4 regions of the Dickeya sp. CFBP 2040 genome follow, and region 1 is predicted to be linked to each of the others. Evidence: predicted binding sites of a transcription regulator. Region 1 holds the regulator's gene; each other region holds the start of a gene.
What was found. The regulator PhoB, encoded in region 1, activates phosphate uptake and scavenging genes when phosphate is short. The targets are predictions, from matches to a motif close to CTGTCATAAAACTGNCNNAT.
Positions count from the first base shown of each region.

Region 2: a site for PhoB is predicted at 2,366-2,385, ahead of ugpB (sn-glycerol-3-phosphate ABC transporter substrate-binding protein UgpB). Genes of this name have one in related genera too.
Region 3: a site for PhoB is predicted at 1,394-1,413, ahead of pitA (inorganic phosphate transporter PitA). Genes of this name have one in related genera too.
Region 4: a site for PhoB is predicted at 2,115-2,134, ahead of glpT (glycerol-3-phosphate transporter). Genes of this name have one in related genera too.

Region 1 is NZ_JAAVXH010000084.1:85,690-89,880, forward strand. Features, by position in the region: gene Dpoa2040_RS11440 (PstS family phosphate ABC transporter substrate-binding protein) at 1-639, opposite strand, end outside; gene phoR (phosphate regulon sensor histidine kinase PhoR) at 722-2,044, opposite strand; gene phoB (phosphate response regulator transcription factor PhoB) at 2,072-2,761, opposite strand; gene sbcD (exonuclease subunit SbcD) at 3,072-4,191, shown strand, end outside.
Region 2 is NZ_JAAVXH010000078.1:16,443-20,633, forward strand. Features, by position in the region: gene ugpA (sn-glycerol-3-phosphate ABC transporter permease UgpA) at 1-843, opposite strand, end outside; gene ugpB (sn-glycerol-3-phosphate ABC transporter substrate-binding protein UgpB) at 917-2,236, opposite strand; gene Dpoa2040_RS10235 (methyl-accepting chemotaxis protein) at 3,050-4,191, shown strand, end outside.
Region 3 is NZ_JAAVXH010000086.1:19,314-23,504, reverse strand. Features, by position in the region: gene Dpoa2040_RS11595 (NAD(P)/FAD-dependent oxidoreductase) at 1-1,176, opposite strand, end outside; gene pitA (inorganic phosphate transporter PitA) at 1,484-2,992, shown strand; gene uspB (universal stress protein UspB) at 3,149-3,484, opposite strand; gene Dpoa2040_RS11580 (hypothetical protein) at 3,526-3,789, shown strand; gene uspA (universal stress protein UspA) at 4,058-4,191, shown strand, end outside.
Region 4 is NZ_JAAVXH010000096.1:97,757-101,947, reverse strand. Features, by position in the region: gene yigL (sugar/pyridoxal phosphate phosphatase YigL) at 1-466, shown strand, start outside; partial or broken gene glpQ (glycerophosphodiester phosphodiesterase) at 445-585, opposite strand; gene glpT (glycerol-3-phosphate transporter) at 680-2,029, opposite strand; gene glpA (anaerobic glycerol-3-phosphate dehydrogenase subunit A) at 2,330-3,973, shown strand; gene glpB (glycerol-3-phosphate dehydrogenase subunit GlpB) at 3,963-4,191, shown strand, end outside.

The DNA.
Region 1 (4,191 bases):
ACCGATGGCATTAACCGATGCCGCTACCGCCTGCACCACCGACGCTGAACCGGGTAATTCATTGACCTGCGGCAGAAAATCGCCGCCGCACAGCGCCTGTTGTTTGAAGAAACCATAGGTGCCCGACGCTGAATTGCGCCCATAGCGTAGCAGCGCACGTTGTTGCCAGACGCCGCCCCCCCCCAGTTCCTGCCAGCGTTGCACCGCTTTCCCGGCGCCGCAGCGGCGTGTCACGGAAAAAACGGCATCAAGCTGCTGCACGGTCAGTCCGGTAATCGGGTTGTCCTGATTAACCAGCACGACCAACGCATCCAGCGCCACCGGAACCGCCGTCGGCGCGTAGCCATAATGCCGCTCGAATGCTTCGATTTCGCTACGCTTCATCGGTCGGCTCATGGGTCCCAATTGTGCTGCCCCTGCTGCCAGCGCCGTCGGTGCCGAAGACGAGCCAGCGGCCTGAACTTGCAGGTTAACACCAGGGTAATATTGGCTGAAATCCGCCGCCCAGAAGGTCATCAGGTTCGCCAGCGTGTCGGAGCCAGCACTGGACAGGTTGCCCGCCAGCATCGCCTGCGGCGCAGCAACAGCCTGACCAAACAGACACAACAGCACGGCAAGCAGGCGACGAATGGGTATCATGTGTCGTTTCCAACGGGATGAAAAACAGAGGAACACTATTCTCGGTACAGCAGCGGGGACAATCAAGCCCCCACCGCCACTATCACAACTGAGGGTTCGCCGCGTTCTGGCTCAACACTGAACTGACAATCAACCGATTTGGTAAGGTGAACATGAAGCGTGAGCCTGCCCCTTCTTCGCTGAGGATCTCCAGACGAGAATCGTGGTGGCTGAGCGCATGTTTGACAATCGCCAGCCCCAACCCGCTGCCGCCGGTCTGGCGTGAACGGGCCTTGTCAACGCGATAAAAACGCTCGGTCAGGCGAGGAAGATGTTCGGCAGCAATGCCCGGACCGTTGTCGCTAACCTGAAATTCTGCACCCTGCGGTGTTTGCTGCCAGCACACTTCAATGCGGGTGCCCTGTGGCGTATGGTTAACCGCGTTATACACCAGATTCGACACCGCGCTACGCAACTGCTCTTCGTTGCCAAACACTTGCAATTGTTCGTTGACGCGAAACACAATCTCGTGACGTCCTTGACTCAGGGTATCCGCTTCACGTTTGAGCACTCGCAACATCAGCGGAATATCTACCTTTTCACTGAGATCGATAGCCGCGGCGGCTTCGATGCGCGACAGCGTCAGCAATTGCTGCACCAGCCCATCCATACGGCGGGTTTGCTCCTGCATGGTGTGCAACGCCTTAGATTGCAACGCACCATCCAACGATTCATCGCTCATCATCTCCAGATACCCCTGCAACACGGTCAACGGTGTACGCAGTTCATGGCTGACGTTGGCGAAGAAGTTGCGCCGTGCGCCTTCCAACTGATGCATTTGGGTCACGTCGCGGGCCACCATCAGTAGTTGTCCTTCCGAATAAGGCATCACACGGAATTCTACGTGGTGGGCATTTTTCAACGTTAGCGTTAGCGGTCGGTTGAAATCCTGCTGCTGCATGTACTGGGTAAACTCAGGGTAACGCAGCAGGTTGAGGATATTTTGACCATTGTCTTCCGGCCAGCGAAAACCAAGCAGATGCTGGGCCAGACGGTTACACCAAATAATCCCGCCTTCTTCAGTGGTGATGACCACTGCATCCGGCAACGATTCCGCGCCGCTGCGAAAGCGTTTGATCAGCAACGCCAGCTCACGCCGACGGCGGCGGTTGCGTAGTTGCATCTGATAAAGGCCGTAAAACAGCGGTTCCCAGCTCCAGCGGCCAGGCGGTGGGGTCATGCTGCGATCAACCCACAGCCAGTAAGACAGGCGCAATTGGTTGTAGAAGTTCCAGCACAACGCCGCCAGTACCGACGCCAGCAGAAACCAGGGCAGATAACCGATGATCAGCCCCAGCAACACACCAGGTAAACAAAAAAAAGCCAGCTCCATCGCCAGCTTTTTCCACGACAAACGTTCTAGCACGTCAGATTTTCTCCGGGAATCACGTTATCAATAACGCGTTGAAAAACGGTATCCAGTTCCCCGAACAGTCTGAACCATCTTGTCGTGCCCACTGGTTTCCAGCGCCTTACGCAAGCGGCGGATATGAACATCCACAGTACGGTCCTCAACATAAACGTTAGTACCCCATACATGATTCAGCAACTGCTCACGACTATATACCCGTTCCGGATGCGTCATAAAGAAATGCAGCAGCTTGAACTCCGTCGGTCCCATATCCAGCGCGTGTTCTTCCGTGGTTACCCGGTGGGAAGAGGGGTCCAGGCTTAATCCACGCATTTCGATCACTTCTTCCACCGCCATCGGCGAAATTCGGCGCATTACTGCTTTGATACGTGCGACCAACTCTTTGGGCGAAAACGGTTTAGTAATGTAATCATCAGCCCCCACTTCCAGGCCGCGAACCCGATCTTCTTCTTCACCTCTGGCGGTCAGCATCATGACCGGAATATCTCTGGTCAGCGCTTCGCGTTTCATATGTTTGATAAACTGCAAACCGGACCCGCCAGGCAGCATCCAGTCCAGCAGCACCAGTTCAGGATAAGGTTCGGCCAGCCGGGTAACGGCGCTATCATAATCCTCAGCCTCGACTGGCTGATAGCCGTTCTGCTCCAGCACGAAGCACACCATTTCACGAATCGGTGCTTCATCTTCCACCACCAAAATACGTCTTGCCATATCAATCCTGCCGTTAATCGTCACGGTTAGCGTGCGGTGTGCATTATGCGTCAGTTTTATGACAGATTTATGAAAAATCGGCCCCGCCGGCGGCGGCCTCACTACCGCGACCAGAGCCACCCGTAGCGCTTATTTTTTCCCCTATCACGCTGGTTGACTAGATATTATGGGACATGCCCTAAACTGCACACCTATAATCGCCGATGATAAAGACGCGGCGTTTTGCCATAACAACGGTACCCGGATGGTCCGTTGTCCATCAACACCGCCAAAAACAACATGTCGTTTGCACTCACCTGCAGGGAGTCTCATGCGAATTATTCACACGTCTGACTGGCATCTCGGTCAGTACTTTTATACCCGGAGCCGTGCGCCTGAGCATCAGGCATTTTTGCACTGGCTGGTTGAGCAGGTTGAGCAATATCAGGTTGATGCAGTAATAGTAGCAGGTGATGTGTTCGACACCGGCGCACCGCCCAGTTACGCCCGTGAAATGTACAATCAGTTTGTCGTCGCGTTGCAGCACACCGGTTGCCAGTTGGTGGTGATGGGCGGCAACCATGACTCGGTCGCCACGCTGAACGAATCACGCGCGCTGCTGGCCTGCCTGAATACCCAGGTAGTGGCTGGCTTTGAGGGCGATATCCACCAGCAGGTGCTGGTGCTGAACAACCGTGCCGGCGAGCCAGGCGCATTGTTGTGTGCTATCCCATTCCTGCGCGCACGCGACCTGCTCACCAGCCAGGCAGGCCAGTCTGGCGCACAAAAACAGCAAGCATTACAAGATGCTATCGCCAGCCATTATCAGCACAGTTACCAGCTTGCCTGCGAACAGCGTGCCACGCTGGGTCGGGCGTTGCCGATTGTGATGACCGGACACCTCACCACAGTGGGCGTCGCCACTTCCGACTCGGTGCGTGATATTTATATCGGCACGTTAGACGCCTTTCCGGCACAAGCTTTCCCCCCGGCAGACTATATTGCGCTTGGTCATATTCATCGCCCACAGCGGGTGGCGCAATGCGAGCATATCCGTTACAGCGGCTCGCCTATCCCGCTAAGCTTTGACGAGTTGAATCATGAGAAATCGGTCTATCTGGTGCACTTTGAACAGGGCAAATTACAAGAGGTCACTGCGCTGACGGTGCCGACTGAACAACCTATGCAACTGGTGAAAGGCAATTTGCCGGAGATCGAACGCCGTCTCGCCGGATTCCGTGACTATCATGGCGACAAACCCGTGTGGCTGGATATTGAGATCGCCACGCAGGACTACCTGAGCGACATGCAACAACACATTCAAACGCTGACCGAACCGTTGAATGTGGAAGTGCTGCTGCTGCGTCGCGCGCGAGAACAACAGCAACAAATGCTGGTGCAACTGGAGAAAGAAACGTTGGAAGAGTTGCAGCCTGCCGAAGTATTTGAGC
Region 2 (4,191 bases), on a different contig from region 1:
CGTCAGTACGGTCACCACCAGCATCAGCACCACCGACTGCGCCGCCGAGCTGGAGAGATCCAGACCGGCGAATCCTTCGCGGTAAATTTTGTAGATTAGCGTAGTGGTCGCCTGTACCGGCCCGCCGCCGGTCGCGGCATCGATAACCGGGAAGGTATCGAAGAAGGCGTAGGTCAGGTTGACCACCAGCAGGAAAAAGCTCACTGGTGAAATCAGCGGCAACACCAGATTGAAGAAACGTCGCACCGGCCCGGCGCCGTCAATCGCCGCCGCTTCGATCAGCGAGCGAGGAATGGACTGTAACGCGGCGAGGAAAAACAGAAAGTTGTAGCTGATTTGCTTCCAGACCGACGCCAGCACCACCAGAAACATCGCCTGACCGCTGTACTGGGCGTGGTTCCAGTCATAGCCCCACTGGTGCAGCAACCAGGTAATCAACCCCAGACCGGGGTTGAACAGAAACATCCACAACACCGCGGCGACGGCAGGCGCGACGGCATAAGGCAGAATCAGCAACGTCTGGTACAGGCGGCTGAAACGCAGGGTGTAATCCACCAGCGCGGCCAGAAATAACGACAACATCAGCCCCGATGCCGCCACCAGAAAGCTGAACAGCAGCGTGGTGTAAAACGAGCCAAGATAATAGCTGTCGTGGAACAGATTGATGAAATTCTCCAGCCCGACGAACTGGCTGGACAGGCCGAACGGGTCAACGCTCTGCACCGAATACCAGAGCGCCTGCCCGGCAGGCCAGATAAAGAAAATCACCGTAATGGCTAGCTGCGGCAGCACCAGCAGGTAAGGCAACAGGCTGCGGCCAAAAACAGGGCGGGAAGCACTCATGCACAAGGCTCTCAGAAAACAGGGTTCTCAAGAAAAGACAGGGGTGGCCGACTCCCTTCGGCCCGGAATATGATTACTTGTTCGCCTGTTCGAAGCGACGCAACAGTGCGTTGCCGCGCTCCACAGCAGTATCCAGCGCCTGCTGCGGGGTTTTCTTGCCAGTCCAGACGCTTTCCAGTTCTTCATCCACGATGGTACGAATCTGCGGCATGTTGCCCAGACGCAACCCTTTGGTAAACGGCAGCGGGTCTTTGTTCAGCATCTGACGGGTGGCAATATCAGCACCGGGGTTCTTGTCATAGAAACCCTGCTGTTTGGTCAGCTCGTAAGCGGCGGTGGTGATCGGCAGATAGCCGGTCTTCTGGTGCCACTCGGCGGCAATTTCCGGCGTAGACAGGAACTGCATGAACTCCGCCACGCCTTTATAGGTCGCCGCGTCTTTGCCGCTCATCACCCACAAGCTGGCACCACCGATAATCGCATTCTGCGGTGCGCCTTTCACGTCGGCGTCATACGGCATCATCGCCACGCCGTAGTTGAATTTGGCGTACTGACGAATATTCGCCAGCGATCCGGATGACGCGGTGGTCATGGCGCAGTCGCCGTTATAGAACTTCTCGGTCGGCTCGTCTTTGCGGCCATAATAGGTGAAGTCCCCTTTCTTGTTCATGTCTTCCAGCATCTGAATATGCTTGACCTGAATCGGTTTATTGAACTCCAGCACCGCATCAAGACCGTCGAAGCCGTTGTTTTTAGTGGCGATCGGCAAACCGTGCCAGGCGCTGAAGTTTTCAATCTGAATCCAGCCCTGCCAGCCGCTGGCATAGCCGCACTTCATACCAGACGCACGCAGTTTGGCGGTATACTCAGCCATCTGCTGCCAGGTTTTCGGCGGCTGCTCCGGGTCCAGACCCGCTTTTTTGAAGGCGTCTTTGTTGTAATACAGTACTGGTGTGGAGCTGTTGAACGGCTGAGACAGCAGGTGCCCGGTTTTGGCATCAGAGTAGTAACCGGAAACGGTCGGTACGAAAATTTTCTCATCGAACGGCACGTCGGCATCTTTGAATACCTGGTATACCGGCTTGATAGCCTTACTGGCCATCATAGTCGCCGTACCCACTTCATACACCTGCAGGATAGCGGGTGCATTGCCGCTACGAAACGCGGCGATACCGGCTGCCAGGCTCTGCTCGTAGTTGCCTTTGTACACCGGCACGATTTTGACGTCACTGTGAGTCTGGTTGAAACGGTCAGCCAGAGAATTAACTGTCTTACCCAGTTCCCCTTCCATCGAATGCCAGAATGGGATTTCGGTAACCGCCTGCGCCTGTGCGCTGGCAGCCAACGCCATAATGACAACGGCGGCGGTTTTACGGATAGCGTGTTGAAACATGCTGTCTCCTGAGATCATGGTGGGTGCGGATGCGAGTACTGATCGTTGTGAGCGCCATGAGCGAAAAAGCGCACCTTGATATTCGGCAGGTAACATGACACGCAAAAATGACAAAAAAATAACCACTTCATGACAAAAAAATGACAAATGCATACGATTGCACGCTATCAAGAAAGACCGGAAGAATCAGGTGGCAGGTAATGATTTTCTTATTTTTAATCAGTGAATTGTAGAAAAACACCGCACTTATAGACCCGTCCTTGCCAGTTTTACTTTCTCTATGGAGAACCAGCCTCTATGGAGAACCCGCTAGCTGTAGTGACCAGCAAACGGAAGCAGCACCGCAACATGTCAACAACGGTATTATTTGAGCATCACACCAGCAGTACGGCTGTAAAGTGGTTTATTCTCTGACCACAGCGATTTCTTTTTTGCTGTCGTTCCTTAAGGAAAATAGTAAACATATCACCCAATATTATTTTATTGGTAATTTATTTACGGACTTAACACATTAGATTCGACAAAACGCGTACTATTACTTACTCTTATTAGCCAACAAACTTTACTCTAGCTTTTAATCCTAACCACTTATTTATATTAGTTATTTGTTTTAGTGGTTCTTTTTACCACTTCTTATAAAACTATTATCTATCTATTTATTTAGAGAGTTAAGCGAAATAAACAGGAGATCTATCGCACGAACTAAAAAAAACATTCATACCAAATAGAATTAACCCAAATTATACAGAGCTAACTTACCTCCTGGACGAGGTCCCAAATGAACGCATGGAATAAACAACGTTAAGGATATCTATGAACGCGCTAAAAAGAATGAAGCTAGGCACCATGCTGAGTGCCGGATTCGCCCTGGTCATCGTGATAGGCTTGCTGGTAGCCGTGTTTGGTCGAACACAACTGGTCATACTGGGTGACCACATCGACCACCTCTCTAACACCACGCTCACCAACATGATGCTCATTCAGGAAGCCAAAACCGGCTTCGATACCAACTCCCGTCTGGTGCGCAATATTGCACTCAGTAACGATCCCGAACGCATTGCGCGTGAAAAACAGCTTATCGACAAGCAGATAGCGCGCAACACCGAAGTACTCAAGCAACTGTCGGAACGGCTGGATACCCCGGAAACTCGCGATCAGCTCAACCAGCTGACGCAGGTGCGCCCGGCTTATTTACAAGCCTTCAATAAAGCTGTCGCACTGGGGATGTCCGACCAATCGGAACAGCGTAATCAGGCACGCAACCTGATCCTCAACGACATGCAAACCGCTCAGGACGGCGTGTTCAAAGCACTGGACAACATGCTCGACTTTCAAAAGAAAATCACCATGAATGTGGTGGCGGACTCCATGCATAGCGCCCGTTCTGACGGCACGCTGATGCTGGCGCTGGCGCTGGCCGCCACCGTGCTCGGCGCATTAACCGCCTTGCTCATCACCCGTACCGTCAAAGGGCAGTTGGGCGGCGAACCGGCTTACGCGGCCACGGTTGCCCAACGTATATCCGACGGCGATCTGGCTTTCAACGTTGACCTGCGAAATGGCGATAGCCACAGCGTGCTGGCAGCCATGAACGAGATGCGCGAAAAACTGGCGCAAATCGTCACTCAGGTGCGCCAGAGCAGCGAATCTATTGCTACCGGCGCCAGTGAAATCGCCGCCGGCAGCACCGACCTGAGCCAGCGCACCGAAGAACAGGCTGCCAGCCTGCAACAGACCGCCGCCTCTATGGAACAGATGAGTCAAACCATCCGCCAAAACGGCGATACGGTACGTAATGCCAGCACACTGGCACAGTCAGCCAGTTCAACCGCCGCCAAAGGGGGCGAGGCGGTCGGCAACATCGTCCGTACTATGGAAGACATCTCTGCCAGCTCACACAAAATTGGCGACATTATCAGCGTTATCGACGGGATTGCCTTCCAGACCAATATTCT
Region 3 (4,191 bases), on a different contig from region 1:
TGCCTGCGCGCACGCCCAGGCGGAACTCCAGGCCCATTGAAAATTGTAGCCGCCTAGCCAACCGGTGACATCCACCACTTCGCCGATGAAGTAAAGACCCGGCACCTTGCTGGTTTCCATTGTTTTTGACGACAGTTCGCGGGTATCAACGCCGCCGAGCGTCACTTCCGCGGTGCGGTAGCCTTCGGTACCATTAGGCTGAACCCGCCACTGTTGCAGTGTGGTTTCTACCTCGATTTGCTGCGGCTTATTAAGTTGTTTCAGTGTGACATCCGGCAACTGCCCTAATGTTTGCAGACATTCTACCAGCCGCTTCGGCAACCACTTCGACAACGTGTTTTTCAGGTTCTGGTTCGGGTGTGCCTGACGCTCGGCATTAAGACACTCAGCCAGATCAATCGTAGGCAACAGATTGATGGTGACGAATTCCCCCGGTTGCCAGTAGCTGGACAGTTGCAGAATCGCCGGGCCGGACAGGCCGCGGTGAGTGAACAGAATGTTTTCGCGGAATATGGTGCCGTTTTCAGCGCTCACTACCGCTGGCACCGACACGCCTGAAAGCGCCTGTAACTGTTCCAGCAGCGGCTTGTGCAGGGTGAACGGTACCAGTGCGGCGCGGGTTGGCAACACATTGAGGTCAAACTGTGCCGCCAGTTGATAACCGAACGGTGTAGCGCCTAATCCCGGCATCGATAGTCCGCCGGTGGCGATGACCAGCGCGCGCGCCTGCACTGGCCCGGTGCTGAGCTGCACCTGAAACTGCGCGTTTTTTTCCACCGAGACAACCTCGCTGCGCAGGCGCAGCGTCACCTTACCGGCTTCGCACTCTTTCATCAGCATATCGACAATATGTTGCGCAGAATCGTCGCAAAATAGCTGGCCAAGGGTTTTTTCGTGATACGCGATGCCATGGCGGGTTACCAGACTGATGAAATCCCACTGGGTGTAACGGGCAAGGGCGGATTTGCAAAAGTGCGGATTATGCGACAGGTAAGCCGCAGGTTCGGCGTACAGATTGGTAAAGTTGCAACGTCCACCACCGGACATCAGAATTTTGCGGCCCGGTTTTTTGCCGTTGTCCACCAGTAGTGCACGCAGCCCTTTCTGGCCTGCCTGTGCCGCGCAAAATAACCCAGCTGCGCCTGCGCCAATGATGATTACGTCAAACTGTTCCACGTTGTTCTCCTGCTATGCCGCCCGCTGATTAGTGGGTGGCCGATTATAGGTGATGTCCGATTGCAGATCACCTGACAAGGCGAGCCTTGCATCAGGCCGCGCCTTCGCTGGAACCCGTGTTATTTTTTCAGGTAACAAAATGTGTTTATGATAAAGAGTAATAATGCATTGATTTTAATTAATTAAATGGTTATCAACGGCAGGGTTGGCGTAAATTAAGTCAAAATAATGTCATATTTTTCTTTTCCCGTTTCAGCTTGTCACCGATAATGCGCCGCGTTCATGACCACTACATGGCCTAACACATATGTTACATTTATTTGCCGGGCTTGATTTCCATACCGGTTTAATGTTGATTCTCGCTCTGCTGTTTGTCCTGTTCTACGAAGCTATCAATGGCTTTCACGATACCGCCAACGCGGTGGCTACTGTTATCTATACCCGTGCGATGCGTGCCCAACTGGCGGTTGTCATGGCCGGTGTTTTCAATTTCCTTGGGGTATTGCTGGGGGGGCTGAGCGTGGCGTATGCCATCGTTCACCTGCTGCCAACCGATTTGCTGCTGAATGTCAGTTCTACTCACGGGCTGGCGATGGTGTTTTCTATGCTGTTGGCGGCGATCATCTGGAACCTGGGGACCTGGTATTTCGGGCTGCCGGCTTCCAGTTCTCACACCCTGATCGGTGCCATTATTGGTATTGGTTTGACCAATGCGCTGGTGACCCATACATCGGTGGTGGATGCGCTCAATATTCCTAAAGTCGTTAGCATTTTCCTGTCGCTGCTGGTATCGCCGGTGGTCGGTATGATCATCGCCGGGTTGATGGTGTATCTGCTGCGTCGTTACTGGAGCAGCAATAAGAAGCGTCAGCGCGTTCACCTGACGCCAGCCGAACGCGAGAAACAGGATGGTAAGCGCAAGCCGCCGTTCTGGACCCGTACGGCGTTGATCTTGTCTGCGGTGGGGGTGAGCTTTTCTCACGGCGCCAACGACGGTCAGAAAGGTATTGGCTTGCTTATGCTGGTGCTGATTGGCGTGGCGCCTGCCGGGTTTGTGCTGAATATGGATGCGTCGGGTTACGATATCAGCCGTACCCGCGATGCGGTGATGAACCTGCAAAGCTATTACCAATCTCACCAAACATCACTGGCGCATGTGATCGATTTGTCGCACCCGGTGATCCCGGCTCCGGAAAACGTGATTCCGTCTACCGGCAACAAACCGGATTTTCACTGTGATACCTCTCGCGCCTTGATCGCCATTGACCGTGCGCTGGGTCTGCTGAATAACGTAAAAAGCTACGGTGAACTGGCTGCGGAAGATAGAGCCCGTGTTCGTCGCTTGTTGATGTGTATCTCCGATACGCTGGATCACGTCGTCAAGCTGCCGGAAATTCCGGCTGATGATAAACGCCTGCTCAATAACTTGCGTAGCGACCTGCTGTATACGGTGGAATATGCTCCGCTGTGGATTATTGTGGCCGTGGCGCTGGCGCTGTCGCTCGGTACCATGGTGGGCTGGAAGCGCGTGGCGGTCACCATTGGCGAGAAGATTGGTAAAAAAGGCATGACCTACGCGCAGGGCGTTTCAGCGCAGGTGACGGCAGCCATCTCGATTAGCATCGCCAGCTATACCGGTATGCCGGTTTCCACGACGCATGTGCTCTCATCGGCTGTAGCCGGAACCATGATCGTCGATGGCGGCGGCGTGCAGGGGAAAACCGTGAAAAGCATTCTGCTGGCCTGGGTGTTTACCCTGCCGGTATCGATGCTGTTGTCCGGCGTGCTTTACTGGCTGGCGTTAAAACTGATTTAACCTGCGGTGATGAAACCGCAAGGTGACAAGGCAAGACAAATAAGAAAGGCGGCCACCAGGTCGCCTTTCTGCTTTTCGTGTATAGCGTTGATGAGTTGATAGGTTGATAGGTTTATAGGAACACGACCGGTTTATGCCGTCCGCTGGTGTCTCGCTTCAGTGCCAGATGATCAGGCCAACGAGGCTCACTACCACCAGCCCGCACAAGGCGGAAGTCAGCAGAAACTGACCACGCACCCGTGCGCAGCGACGGATGAATTCAGGGTCGTGATGGTCAAGATAACGTTGTGCGTAGATATAGCGAACCAGCCGTAACTGCTTGCTGGGCTGCCCGTGGGAGGTGAAAAAGCCACCTCCGTCCACATACTGATAAAGCAGCGGGTCACAGTCTCTCAGTATCAGCAGCAGCACTCGTAACGAAGAATAATATCGCGCCATATTGATGACACAGACGACACATAAAGCCCAGAAAAGCGCAAATGTACTAATCATCATGCTTCCCTCCCGGATTATGACCCTCCAGATGCTGGTATGTGTCTGATCCTGATGACATCACATCTGTGGGTATTTATGCCACACGTTATTCACGCGATGTTATGGGGCTGCCAGATCATGGCGAGTTGCCCAGGTGCTTTTCTGCACCCTCTGTATCCCTGCCGGAAGATGGACTAGCACAGCCCTTCTTCAATTTCATTGTAGAAGAGCCTGGTGCTTTTTTTCCATACCTGACGCAAGGTTCATTACCCGCCCAAAACATCATCACGTCTTTTGATCTGGCATCGGCTTCTACGCCGTAGGCCCTGTTCTTTTCAACTACACTTTATCTATGTGCGTGCGAGAGTCTTACCCGTTATTAAGGCTTCACTCTTGTAGGTAGTATCGGCGCGAACGGGTGGTCACTTCAGGGTACATCCGTAAAACCGTTACAAAATATGTGGTGTTGTGATCTATTGAACATAACCCTGAATTATGTGGGTGTTATGCTCATAACAGCCATTGGTTATCAGACTGGCAGGAGAAATATCTGCTGACCCATCAGTTAGTCATTACGGAAGGAGCTTAATTATGGCTTACAAACACATCCTTATTGCGGTTGATCTGTCACCGGAAAGTAAGGTGTTAGTGGAAAAAGCGGTCTCCATGGCGCGACCGTATGATGCCAAAGTCTCTTTGATCCATGTTGACGTGAATTACTCCGA
Region 4 (4,191 bases), on a different contig from region 1:
TCCCAGACCGGAAGAAGAGCGCTTTTTCGCCGAGACGGTGTTCCGCTACACACTGTTCGACCCGGAAACCTTGGGTACGGACGACGTCGGCAAGGTGTTCTTCACCTGTGAGGATCACGACAAGCTGCTGACACTGGAAGACGCGCTTAACGCACGCTGGGGTGATCGCGTGAACGTTAGTTTCTCTACTCTGAATTGTCTGGAAGTGATGGCAGGCGGCGTATCTAAAGGTCACGCACTGGAGCAGGTCGCCAAAATTCTCGGCTACACCATCAAGGACTGCATCGCCTTCGGCGATGGTATGAACGACTATGAAATGCTGTCGATGGCGGGCAAAGGCTGCATCATGAGCAATGCCCACCAGCGGCTGAAAGATATGCTGCCGGACAACGACGTGATTGGCACCAACATCGAGCAAGCGGTGCCAGGGTACCTGCGTCGTCTTTATCTGGGCGATGACGCCTGAGGTGCCGGGTGCACGTTATGCAGAAAGGCGACGGCTTTGTCTGGGAAGTCGGTGGACAAGCCGTCCACATCGGCTTGCCGATAAAGCAGGGCATAAAGCGCGTTGATGTGGCTAAAATAGACATGCTGCTGATAACTCCCCGCCAGTCCGGATCGGTCCGGCGGGGATAACGCGTATGGTTTATCGTCAGTAAACCATAGCGGGATGACGGGATCAGGCGCGCTTCGCCAGTTCTTCCTTGTGTTTCTTCTCGTTGATCATGGTCATAATCAACAGCAATACTGCCAGTACGCTACCGCCGATCATTACCAGGAAACCGCCGTTCCAGCCGAAGAAATCGACGGTATAGCCGACGATGGCGCTTGCTGCCACCGAACCGCCGAGGTAACCAAATAACCCGGTGAAGCCTGCGGCGGTACCGGCGGCTTTCTTCGGTGCCAGTTCCAGCGCGTGCAGGCCGATCAGCATCACCGGGCCGTAGATCAGGAAGCCGATGACGATCATGCAGATCATATCCAGAGTGGGGTTGCCTGCCGGGTTCAGCCAGTACACTACGGTGGCGATAGTCACCAGACTCATAAAGAACACGCCGGTAGCGCCGCGGTTGCCCTTGAACACTTTGTCAGACATCCAGCCGCACAGCAGCGTGCCTGGAATACCCGCATATTCGTACAGGAAGTAAGCTATCGACGACTTATCCAGTGCGAAGTGCTTCACTTCTTTAAGGTAGGTCGGCGACCAGTCGAGAATACCGTAGCGCAGCAGGTAGACGAACACGTTGGCAAAGGCGATGTACCACAACAGTTTGTTGGGGAACACATACTGCATGAGGATTTCTTTCGCCGTCAGTTCCTGTTCGTCTTTTTCGCTGTAATCCGTCGGATAATCGTTTTTGTATTCTTCGATGGGCGGCAGACCACAAGACTGTGGCGTGTCACGCATCATGGCGAAAGCGAACAGCGCCACCAAAATGGCGGCAATCGCCGGCATATAGAGTGCGGCTTTCCAGTCGTGGAACCAGGCCATCCCCAGCAGGAACAGCAGCGGCGGGATGCCACCGCCCACGTTGTGGGCGCAGTTCCAGATAGACACAACGCCGCCACGCTCTTTCTGCGACCACCAGTGCACCATGGTGCGGCCACACGGCGGCCAGCCCATGCCCTGAAACCAGCCACAAATGAACAGCAACACAAACATCACCATGATGCTGGACGTCGCCCACGGCACGAAGCCCATGAACAGCATGACTGCGGCTGCCAGAATCAGGCCGGCAGGCAGAAAGACACGCGGATTGGAACGGTCGGACACCGCACCCATAATGAATTTGGAAAACCCGTAAGCGATGGAAATGCCAGACAGTGCAAAGCCCAGATCGCCTTTGGAGAAGCCTTGTTCGACCAGATACGGCATCGCCAGTGCGAAGTTCTTTCTGACCAGATAGTAGGCGGCGTAGCCAAAAAAGATTCCCATAAATATCTGCCAGCGCAACCGACGGTAGAGTGGGTCTACCTGATGTTCCGCCACTCGTGGTCGATGTGCCGCAGGCTTGAAAATACTCAGCATAAATAAACAATCCCCGATAGTTATTTTCTATAACGCTCGCCAGCGTAGCGAATACGCGTTGTCTTCAGTGTGAGTCAATACGCAATTGTTACACTTTTATGACGGCTGGCGCTATTTTGGGCTTTAGGTAACACAAATGAAATAACCATTTTTCATTTTTGAGTGATTCGAATCACATATTCGGTGTTGTCTCGCGATTTAATTTTCGTTTTTTGAGTGTTTTTGTTCTTTATCAATCATTTTGACGGCGGTTTATGCCCCACTATATACAGGCATGATCCGGATTGAGGTAAAACGGAAATGGCGAACAACGGTTTGCGGCGAGAAACAGATGTAGTGATTATCGGCGGTGGCGCTACCGGCGCGGGAACTGCCCGCGATTGTGCGTTGCGCGGGTTGCGGTGCCTGTTGCTGGAACGGCACGACATTGCCACCGGGGCTACGGGTCGCAATCATGGATTGCTGCACAGCGGGGCGCGTTATGCGGTCACCGATGCGGAGTCTGCCCGTGAATGTATTGAAGAAAACCAGATTCTGCGACGCATCGCCCGTCACTGTATCGAGCCGACTGATGGCCTGTTTCTGACGTTGCCGCAGGATGATCTTGATTATCAAACCCGGTTTATTGCTGCCTGCCAGCAGGCGGGGATACGGGCGCAGGCTATCGATCCGCAGGAAGCGTTGCGACTGGAGCCAGCCGCTAATCCGGCACTGATTGGTGCAGTGCGCGTGCCGGATGGCACGGTAGACCCGTTCCGGTTGACCGCCGCCAATATGATCGATGCCTGTGAACATGGCGCGGAAGTCTTGACCTATCACGAGGTCATCGGATTGATCCGTCAGGGGGGGAGCGTTGTCGGTGTGCGCGTTTTCGACCACAAACGCCACCTGGCCAGCGAAATTTATGCGCAGGTAGTGGTTAATGCGGGTGGCATCTGGGGGCAGCGCATTGCCGAGTACGCCGACCTGAGTGTTCGCATGTTCCCCGCCAAAGGCGCATTGCTGATTCTGGGCCACCGCATCAATAACCGGGTGATTAACCGCTGTCGCCCACCGGCTGATGCCGACATTCTGGTGCCGGGTGATACCATTTCGCTGATAGGCACCACCTCGACCCGCATCGATTACGACCAGATAGACCACATGACGGTGACCCCGGAGGAAGTGGACACGCTGATCCGTGAAGGTAGCCTGCTGGCGCCGCAACTGGCGCAGACTCGCATTCTGCGCGCTTACGCCGGGGTGCGGCCACTGGTGGCGAATGATAACGACCCGTCCGGGCGCAGCGTCAGCCGCGGTATTGTGCTGTTGGACCATGCCAGCCGCGACGGGCTGGAAGGTTTCGTCACCATTACCGGCGGCAAGCTGATGACCTACAGGCTGATGGCGGAATGGGTCACCAACAAAGTGTGTGAAAAGCTCGGCCATCGGGCTGAATGCACCACCGCGTCACGCCCGTTGCCGGGTTCTGAACTCTCGGATGCAGACCAGCCGCAGGCTGCTTCGCCGTTATCTGCTCCATTGCGCGGTTCCGCCATTTATCGCCACGGACATCGTGCTGCGCCGCTGGTATCCGGCCAGCGGGTGGACAGCAGTCTGGTGTGCGAATGTGAAGCCGTGACGGCAGGCGAGGTGCGGTACGCGGTGGAGTCGTTGCAGGTTAACAACCTGACCGACCTGCGCCGCCGTACTCGCGTCGGCATGGGCACTTGTCAGGGGGAATTGTGTGCCTGCCGCGCCGCTGGCCTGTTGTGCCGACTGGGGCAATCCACGCCACAACAGGCGGTGTCGCAACTGAGTCAGTTTCTTAATGAGCGTTGGAAAGGTATGCGCCCCATCGCCTGGGGGAATACGTTGCGGGAAAGCGAATTTACCAGTTGGATTTATCAGGGCTTGTGCGGGCTGACCGACCGCCCGGAACAGGAGGGCGGCGATGCGTTATGACGTGGTGATCATTGGCGGTGGGCTGGCTGGGTTAGCCTGCGGCATTCGCCTGCAAGAACAGGGTAAACGCTGTGCCGTGGTCAGCGTCGGGCAAAGTGCGTTGACCTTTGCCTCCGGTGCGCTGGACTTACTGGCCGCACTGCCGGATGGTACAGCGGTCAGTCAACCGTTGACCGCGCTGGACGAACTGGCGGCACAGGCACCGCATCATCCTTACA